3 regions of the Exiguobacterium sp. s78 genome follow, and region 1 is predicted to be linked to each of the others. Evidence: riboswitches for the same ligand, from Rfam matches in the RefSeq annotation. Region 1 holds a riboswitch; each other region holds the start of a gene.
What was found. Region 1 has a riboswitch for S-adenosylmethionine ahead of mtnK (S-methyl-5-thioribose kinase). Riboswitches for the same ligand answer to the same signal wherever they lie in the genome.

Region 2: another riboswitch for S-adenosylmethionine. It lies ahead of KNQ18_RS02270 (methionine ABC transporter ATP-binding protein); the one in region 1 lies ahead of mtnK (S-methyl-5-thioribose kinase).
Region 3: another riboswitch for S-adenosylmethionine. It lies ahead of KNQ18_RS01275 (methionine ABC transporter ATP-binding protein); the one in region 1 lies ahead of mtnK (S-methyl-5-thioribose kinase).

Annotation. Positions count from the first base shown of each region.
Region 1 is NZ_JACSNB010000002.1:315,856-319,115, reverse strand. Features, by position in the region: gene mtnK (S-methyl-5-thioribose kinase) at 1-1,141, opposite strand, end outside; SAM riboswitch class I at 1,220-1,323, opposite strand; SAM riboswitch class I at 1,529-1,630, shown strand; gene KNQ18_RS13035 (2,3-diketo-5-methylthiopentyl-1-phosphate enolase) at 1,701-2,891, shown strand; gene KNQ18_RS13030 (2-hydroxy-3-keto-5-methylthiopentenyl-1-phosphate phosphatase) at 2,888-3,260, shown strand, end outside.
Region 2 is NZ_JACSNB010000001.1:457,264-460,523, forward strand. Features, by position in the region: gene KNQ18_RS02260 (PLP-dependent cysteine synthase family protein) at 1-169, shown strand, start outside; gene KNQ18_RS02265 (bifunctional cystathionine gamma-lyase/homocysteine desulfhydrase) at 162-1,328, shown strand; SAM riboswitch class I at 1,386-1,490, shown strand; gene KNQ18_RS02270 (methionine ABC transporter ATP-binding protein) at 1,569-2,591, shown strand; gene KNQ18_RS02275 (methionine ABC transporter permease) at 2,588-3,253, shown strand.
Region 3 is NZ_JACSNB010000001.1:260,238-263,497, reverse strand. Features, by position in the region: gene KNQ18_RS01280 (aminotransferase class I/II-fold pyridoxal phosphate-dependent enzyme) at 1-952, shown strand, start outside; SAM riboswitch class I at 1,015-1,120, shown strand; gene KNQ18_RS01275 (methionine ABC transporter ATP-binding protein) at 1,205-2,218, shown strand; gene KNQ18_RS01270 (methionine ABC transporter permease) at 2,208-2,873, shown strand; gene KNQ18_RS01265 (MetQ/NlpA family ABC transporter substrate-binding protein) at 2,901-3,260, shown strand, end outside.

The DNA.
Region 1 (3,260 bases):
CAAAGTTTCGTAAATCATCGAATGTCCGGCATTCTGTACGGCGTTTGATTAACGCCGCTCCTAGACGAAGAGCGTGACGTTTCCGCTCTAAGCGTTCCGTCGTTGAATCGATTGATTCTAAATCAGCGACCGGTGCAAGACCAATCGTCCGCCGAATCAATTCGCAACCGGCAAAGCCAAGGGCATCCTGCAAGATCGTGCTCAGTACATCATCGACGAGTCCTGATGCCTGGAACGGTTCGACGGCTTCCCGTTCCCATAATGCACGGAACGTTGAAGCGAACGTCAGCCAGAACGTGTCGATGTCGCGAATCCGGGCATCACGAAGTGCTGAATAATCGGGGTATGCTGCAAAGAATAAGTGGGCGATGAACTGTCCGACATCGAATCCGAATGGACCATAAAAGGCGAATTCAGGGTCGATGACCTTCGTTTCCGTCGCCGAGGCGAAGATGCTTCCTGTATGTAGATCGCCGTGTAACAAGGCGTCCCCTTTTGTGATGAAGAGCGCTTCGAGTTTTGCGACTTCGCGTTTTAACTCATCGTCTGCCCATAGATGTGCCACCTCTTCTTCCAGTCCGGATTCAATCTCGTTCGTCTCCGCGTCATGGAACGGATCCGTGAAGATTAACTTTTCCGTGATGTCGCACAAGTCTGGATTGTAGTACGTTCGGGCGACACGTTTCTTTTCAACCGGACCAAGCGCAAAGTCCGATGTATGGAATAACGTCCGAGCGAGATAAGAACCGATATGTTCCGCAAGCAACGGATACTGTTCACCTGCGAGTAAACCGCTTCGAACGATCGTCAGATGTGAAAGATCTTCCATGACCGTATACGCCTCTTCATGACTAGCATGAAAAACACGTGGCACGAACGGTACGGCATGCCGTGCGAATTCACGGAGTGCGGATTGCTCGATCCACGCTCGTTCGAGCGATAACGGCCAGCTCTCCCCGACGACCTTCGCATATGGTAATGCTTGTTTTAAAATCAAGCGATGTTCGCCTTCTCGAATCCGAAAGACGAGGTTGAGGTTCCCGTCGCCAATCTCTTCTGCTTCGACGGCTCCATCGCCGATCAGTCCTAATGTCCGAACACGATCAATCGCGTCCTGTTCTGTGAATGCTTTATATGTCATCTCAGTTTCCCCCTATGTGATACACGAAAAAGCGCCTCTTTTCGTCATCGAAAAGAGGCGCAGAAAAGTCACTGCGTCCTCTTATCTCTCAGACGAAACGTCTGTTGGATGTAGCACCGTGCCTAGTGGTCGGTTGCTGCGGCGTCATCGGGCCAATTCCCTCTGCCAACTCGCGATAAGAGTCGTATGTAGTTGTCGTGTGTGATATTGATTTGAATCTTACGCAATCGACTTCCTCGCTGTCAAATCGAAATCAAGCAGAAACGGACATCATTTTTAAGTCATCTATAGAAAGAGTATTTTCAAAAAAATAAATTTTCTAAAAATAGTTTGACAAGTGGCGATTCTCATGTAAAAATTGCAATTAGATTTCACAATTTCATCCAATTCTTATCAAGAGCAGACGGAGGGACAAGCCCTACGATGTCGCAGCAACCGACCTTTTGGCACGGTGCTAATTCTTGCAGCTACTAAGCTGACAGATAAGAGTCCACGTTCGAATCATTCATGGTCTCTTGTCGCTGACGAGAGACCATTTTTTTGTTGAAGGAGGAAAGACATGGCTTATATCACTGCTACTTATCAATTGACTGCCCGTGATCGACTCGAGCAACGCGCTGAACAACTCGCGCTTGGTCTGACAGTCGGTTCTTGGACGGAACTGAATCATCTCGAACAACAACAACTCGCCTCGTTCAAAGGGGAAGTCGTACATACCGAAGAGCGCGATGGCAAAGGATATATCACGATTCGTTATCCAGAACATAACGTGTCGCGCGACTTTTCTGCGATTCTGACGACCGTCTTCGGGAAACTCTCACTCGACGGTGAAATCAAACTAACAGAATTGCTATTACCCGATACATTTACGTCGGACTTTCCAGGTGCGAAATTCGGGATCGAAGGGGTCCGCTCCTTGATTGGTGTCGAAGATCGCCCATTATTAATGAGCATCTTCAAAGGAGTCATCGGACGGGATTTATCGTTCCTTCGTGATCAACTCGAAGGACAACTCGCTGGTGGGATTGACCTCGTCAAAGACGATGAGATCCTATACGACAATCCGTTGACACCGACGATTGACCGGGCACGAATCGGACGTGAGGTCATCGATGCTCACTTCCACCGGACCGGTAAACGTGCGTTATATGCGATCACACTCAGCGGTCCCGTCTTTACGCTCAAGGATCAAGCCAAGCGATTGATTGATGCTGGAGCGACCGCATTCTTGCTGAATACCTTCACATACGGACTCGACGTCTTACGCGAACTGGCGAGTGATCCGGAAATCAACGTTCCGATCTTCAATCATCCAGCATATAGCGGTGCGTTGATCGCTAGCCCGAATCACGGAGTCGCAGCTCCTGTCTTACTCGGCACATTACCGCGTGCTGCTGGAGCAGACTTGACGCTATTCCCGTCTCCTTACGGCAATGTCGCTTTGCCAAAGGATGTCGCCCGTGGCATCGCGGTCGAAGCGACCCGTCTCGGTCAGACGAAATCGATCTTCCCGGTTCCTTCAGCCGGTATTCATCCTGGACTCGTCGCTCAACTCGTACGGGACTTCGGTATCGATTCCGTCATCAACGCCGGCGGCGGCGTACATGGTCATCCGCAAGGTGCTGCGGCTGGTGTCATTGCTTTCCGCCAGGCGCTCGATGCGGCACTCGCAAATGAATCCCTATCGGCGGCAGCATCGCGTCATGAAGAATTACGGATCGCCCTTGACGCTTGGGGGATCAAGTCATGACCGTACGGATTCTTTGTGACTTCGACGGTACGGTGACGACGCAAGATAACATCATCGCACTCATGCAGGCATTTGCGCCAGCTAGTGACTTCGAACCGTTGAAACGCGGCGTACTCGACCGGACGCTATCGATTCAGAGTGGTGTCGGGCAAATGTTCGCACTTCTGCCGTCTGACGGAAAAACAGCCTATCTTGACTTTTTGTTGGAGCGTGCAGTCATTCGCGACGGATTTTCGGAGTTACTTCAGTACAGTCGTCGTCAAGGAATCGATTTTTCGATCGTCAGCGGTGGAATGGACTTTTTCGTCGAACCGATCTTAGCGCCATTCCTTGAACAAGAACAGATTTACTGTAACGTCGCCGATTTCA
Region 2 (3,260 bases), on a different contig from region 1:
TGCTCGCGAAGGATTACTCGTTGGTAGTTCAGCAGGTGCAGCGCTCGTTGCTGCGCTTGATATCGCGAAGCGTCACCCCGGCAGTACGATCGTCACCGTCTTCGCTGACAGTGCCGAACGCTATTTAAGCCAACAAATCTTTGAAAAGGTGGACGAAACTCATGCGTAAGAAGACAGCATTGATTCATGGAGGAACAGGTGTCGACCGGGCAACAGGAGCCGTCACACCTCCGATCTATCAAACAAGCACATACAAGCAGGATAAAATCGGTCAACTTAAGGACGGATACGAATACTCACGGACAGCGAACCCGACACGGACGAGCATCGAACGATTGATTGCGGATCTTGAAGGCGGCGCACGTGGTTTTGCGTTCGGTTCTGGGATGGCAGCGATCCATGCCGTCTTCCACTTGCTTGAGTCTGGCGACCACATCGTCATGACGGATGACGTCTACGGTGGTACGTTCCGCTTGATGCAACGCGTCTTACCGAAGTTCAATATCCAAGTGACATTCGTCGATACGACGGACCTTGCGGCAACGGAAGCAGCGATCCAAGACAACACTAAGATCGTTTACGTCGAAACACCGACGAACCCGTTGTTGAAAGTAACGGACATTGAAGCAATCGCAACGATCGCCAAACGTCACGATCTTAAACTTGTCGTCGACAACACGTTCGCGACGCCTTATCATCAACAACCACTCGCACTTGGTGCAGACATCGTCTTGCACAGTGCGACGAAATACATCGGCGGACATTCGGACGTCGTCGCTGGACTTGTCGTCGTCAAAGATGATGCGCTCGGCGAAGAGCTGCACTTCATCCAAAACTCGACAGGCGGCGTGCTTGGACCGCAAGACAGCTTCTTGCTCGTCCGTGGTCTTCGTACACTCGGTATCCGAATGGATGCGATCGAAGAGACAGCACATGATCTCGTTGCGTTCCTACAAGCGCAAGATATTGTCTCAAACATCTTCTATCCAGGACTTGCATCGCATCCTGGTCACGACATCCAAGCGAAACAAGCGACTGGATTTGGTGGGATGATCAGCTTTGATGTTGGTTCAGCAGCGAACGCAGAAAAACTCGTCGAGGCGACACACTTCTTCACACTTGCTGAAAGTCTTGGTGCCGTCGAGAGTCTGATTTCCGTTCCGGCACGGATGACGCACGCGTCGATCCCAGCAGAACGTCGGGCAGAACTCGGTATCACGGACGGTCTCGTTCGGATTTCAGTTGGACTTGAGGATGCGGAAGATTTGAAAGAAGACTTAACACGTGCTTTCACGTTCCTCGAAAAAGTTTCTGAAAAAACTGTTTGACAACAAAAATAACCCCTGCTAATATTCAGAATATATTCTACAAACTTAATACCGAAACTCTTATCGAGAGTGGTGGAGGGACTGGCCCGATGAAACCCGGCAACCGCGGATCTAATCCGAAGTGGTGCTAATTCCAGCAGACAAAAGTCTGGGAGATGAGAGCAAATGGTTTTGTGTACTGAAAAGTGCGCGCGTTTGCTCTAAAACGCGCGCACTTTTTTTATTTTAGGAGGGACAGTTGTGATTCGTTTACAAGACGTAGGAAAGATTTATCGCTCAAAGCGCGGAGCGGTCGAAGCCGTCGCGAATGTCGATCTGACAATCGAGCGCGGTGAAATTTTTGGAATAATCGGTTATTCCGGAGCAGGGAAATCCACCCTGATCCGATTACTGAATATGCTCGAAGCACCAACGAGTGGTTCGATCCAAATCGATGGTGTTGAAATGACATCACTAAAACCTAAGGAATTACGAGGCGTCCGCAAGAATGTCTCGATGGTCTTCCAACACTTCAACTTACTATGGTCACGGACGGTTGAAGAGAACATCATGTTCCCACTCGAGCTCGGTGGCTTCCCGAAAGCACACCGCAAGGAACGGGTAGCGGAACTGATCCAACTCGTTGGTTTGGACGGACGCGAAAAAGCCTATCCGTCACAATTATCCGGTGGTCAAAAACAACGTGTCGGTATCGCTCGGGCACTGGCATCGAACCCGGACGTTCTCTTATGTGACGAGGCAACAAGTGCACTCGATCCGAAGACGACGGACTCAATCCTTGAGTTACTCGTCGACATCAATGAAAAACTGAAACTGACGATCGTCTTGATCACACACGAGATGCACGTCATTCAAAAAATCTGTCACCGGGTCGCCGTCATGGAAGCCGGTAAAATCGTCGAGCAAGGACCGGTCGCAGAAGTCTTCCGTCATCCGAAGCAAGCGATGACGAAGGAATTCGTCAAACAATTGACGTCGCCGTCGGAGAACGAGTTAACGTTCGCGAAACTACGCGAACGGTACCCAACCGGAAAAATCGTTCAGTTGACGTTCGTCGGATCGACAGCGGAAAGCCCGATCCTCGCGGAAGTCATGAAGGATTCACCGGTCCTGTTCAATATCATCGGCGGAAACGTCGGTCAATCGCAGGAAGGGGCACTCGGTACACTGTTCATTCAGTTGATCGGGGAAACAGAAGCAACACAAGCGGTCATCACGAAGCTTCAAGCCAGTGATGTTGAAGTGGAGGTGGATCACCGATGATTTCATTCTTTGACAATCTAGATTGGGACATGGTGTGGGAAGCGACAGGCAGTACCGTCTATATGACGGCAATCGCTGGTGTTTCGACATTCGTCCTCGGTTTGATCATTGGTTTACTATTGTATGCGACAAACGAAGAGTTATTGTTCAAGAATCGGGCGTTCTATTCAGTGTTGAGTTTGGTCGTCAACGTCTTCCGTTCGATTCCGTTCATCATCTTACTGATCTTATTGATTCCATTTACGACAGCAATCGTCGGTTCGTTCCTCGGACCAACGGCAGCATTACCGGCACTGATTTTCGGTGCTGCACCATTTTACGGTCGGATGGTTGAACTCGCGTTACGCGAAGTCGATAAAGGTGTCATCGAGGCAGCCGAATCGATGGGCGCGACGAAGTTCCAGATCATCTATAAAGTCTTAATCCCGGAAGCATTGCCTGCCATCGTTTCGGGAATCACGGTTACGCTCGTTTCACTTGTCGGTTATACGGCAATGGCCGGAGTAGTCGGCGGAGGTGGACTTGGGGACATGGCCTTCATCGAAGGATTCCAGCGTTCTCAAAACGATGTCATCGTCATTGCGACACTCTTAATCTTAGCGATCGTCTTCGTCATCCAAATCATTGGTGACTTGCTGATCCGCGCGATCGATAAACGTTAATTCGAAA
Region 3 (3,260 bases), on a different contig from region 1:
CGTCGCGCGCTTTTATGCGACTGAATTCGGTGTCACAATCGATCCGGCAACGGAAGTCGCAATTCTCCTCGGCAGTAAAGCCGGCATCGTCGCCTTACCGCAGACGATCGTCAACCCTGGAGAAGGTGTCATCGTTCCGGATCCAGGATACCCGGATTACCTGTCTGGCGCAGCACTTGCTGGCGCATTCCCGATCACGCTTCCGTTACTTGAGAAAAATAACTTCTTACCGGATTACGACTTACTTGATACGACGGACGTCGAGCGTGCCCGGATGTTGTTCCTCAACTACCCGAGTAATCCGACGGGTGCGACCGCGACGGCAGAAGCCTTCGAACAGACAGTCGCTTTCGCCGATGCCCATGATATCTGTGTCGTCCATGACTTAGCATACGGCGGCATCAGTTTCGATGGTCCGACGCGAAGCTTCCTGCAGACGGAAGGGGCAAAAGACGTCGGGATCGAGCTATTCTCACTCTCAAAACGCTTCAACATGTCCGGCTTCCGGATTGCCTTCGCGATCGGAAATCCGTCCGTCATCTCAAGCATCGAAACATACCAAGAACATCTCTACGTCAGTGCCTTCACACCGATTCAGCATGCGGCGACCGTTGCCCTCACGAGTGACCAAACGTGCGTCCGTGAGTTAAGTAGCTTGTATGAAACACGACGCGATGCGTTGTTCGCAAAACTCGATGCGATTGGTTGGAGTGGTCCACGCCCAGGCGGTTCCTTCTTCGTCTGGCTTCCTGTTCCAGAAGGTTACACGTCCCAAAGCTTCACCGATCATCTACTTGACGAAGCACACGTCGCCGTGACCCCGGGATCATTTTTCGGCGAATACGGTGAAGGCTACGTCCGGATTAGCTTGATTGCTGACGTCGAACGTCTAGAAGAAGCCGTCGATCGAATCGGAACGCTCAACCTGTTCCGGACACCTGTTGCGGAATAATTCTGAAAAAACATTTGACAGATGGGAATCATTTCCGTTAAAGTAAATCCCAACAGCATAACTACTTATCGAGAGCGACCGAGGGATTAGGCCCAACGACGTCCGGCAACCACCTGTAAGGAACGGTGCCACATCCTACAGAATGATTTTCATTCTGAGAGATAAGTTACGAAATCTTACACTTTCGTCGCTTTTTTCTGGTTGCTCTGCTACTAGGAAAAAGCGACTTTTTTTGTATGAGGAGATGAGCGGATGATTGAATTCAAACACATTACAAAACGGTTCGTTCGAGACCGGACCCCGATTTTTGCATTACGGGATGTCGATTTGACGATCCAAAAAGGAGAAATCTTCGGAATCATCGGTGAGTCTGGTGCCGGTAAAAGTACGTTGCTTCGCCTGATCAACGGGCTCGAGCATCCAACACAAGGAACCGTCAAGGTCGACGGTGTCTCGCTCGGCGGGATGTCAAAAGCAGATTTACGTCAACTTCGCTTGCGGACAGGAATGATCTTTCAGCATTTCCAATTGATCCAGTCACGCAACGTCGCGGATAACATCGCTTTTGCACTCAAGGCCGCTGGCGTCAAACGTGCAGATTTCCCGGAGCGAATTCGCGAACTCGTCTCGCTCGTCGGACTTGAAGGATTTGAGACGAACTTCCCGAGTCAATTAAGCGGTGGGCAGAAACAGCGCGTCGGGATTGCCCGGGCACTCGCAAACAATCCGACCGTCTTGTTATGTGATGAAGCGACATCCGCTCTTGATCCCGTTACGACACTACAGATTCTTGAACTGCTGAAGGATTTGAATGAACGACTCGGATTGACGATCGTCCTCATCACGCATGAGATTGATGTCGTCAAACAGATTTGCCATCGCGTCGCGGTCATGTCGCAAGGTGAAGTCGTCGAAGTCGCCTCAACCTATGACTTGTTCAGTCAAGCTAAGCATCCGGTGACGCAACATTATGTCGATACGGCATTACAAATCGAATTGCCGGAACGCATCTTACAGGCAACCCCAGGTAAGATCATCCGCTTGCAGTTCACAGGCGAGAAGACCGGTGAAAGTACGTTATCAGAAGCGATCCGCCGTTACGATATCTCAGTCAGCATCTTGCACGGCAAGGTCGACTACATTCAAGACGTCGCCTTCGGTGTCCTGATTGTCAGCTTGACGGGATCATCCGATCAAATCGCTCCTGCCCTTGACTGGCTCGCGACGGAACTTCACGCACTCGAGGTGATTCAGGATGTGGCTTGATCGTATTCAAACGATGTTACCGGAGCTCTTGAAGGCACTCGGCGAGACAGCATGGATGGTTGGTATTTCACTTGCTTTCGCATTGGTCGTCGGGATTCCGCTCGGAATTCTCTTGTTCGTCACCGACCGGGGATTATTTTTTCAAAACCTTGCCGTCCGCCGTGTTCTTGACTTCGTCGTCAACATCGTCCGGTCGCTACCGTTCATCATCTTGCTGGTTGCCCTCATTCCATTAACGAAGTTCTTACTCGACAATACGATCGGTCCGACGGCAGCGTCCGTCAGCCTTAGTGTCGCAGCGATTCCGTTTCTCGCGCGCCTTGTCGAAACATCACTCCGCGAGATTCCGCCTGGTTTGATTGAAGCAGCAGAAGCATGTGGGGCGAAACCCTTGCGGATCATCGTCAGTGTCCTCTTACCGGAAGCACTCCCTGGCATCATTCAGGGCATCACATTAACGACGATCAGCTTAATCGGCTTCTCAGCGATGGCTGGTATCGTCGGCGGCGGTGGTGTCGGTGACCTCGCGATCCGTTTCGGTTACTATCGCTACGATAATCTCATCATGATCGTGACGATCGTCGTGCTCATCGTCATCGTTCAAAGTATTCAAGCACTTGGCAATCAACTGGCGCGAAAAACAGATAAACGCTAATCATACATACAAAGGGAGAGTGGAATCATGAAAAAACGATATGCCTTTTTAGCAACAGCCTTACTTGGTGCAGGAGTCCTCGCGGGATGTGGAGACAGCAGTGCTGATGAAAAAGACAAGACGATCAAGATTGGTGCGACGAGTGGTCCGTATAGCGACATGGTCAAACAAGCGATCCAGCCACAACTCGAAAAGAAAGGCTATAAAGTCGAAATCGTCGAGTTCAGCGATTACATCCAACCGAATATCGTCCTCGGTAGCGGGAACATCGACGCCAACTTGTTCCAACACTCGATCTATCTCAAGACGTTTTCTAAAGAAAAGAACCTCGATTTAAAAGGACTCATCACGGTTCCAACAGCACCGATGGGACTATACAGCAAGACA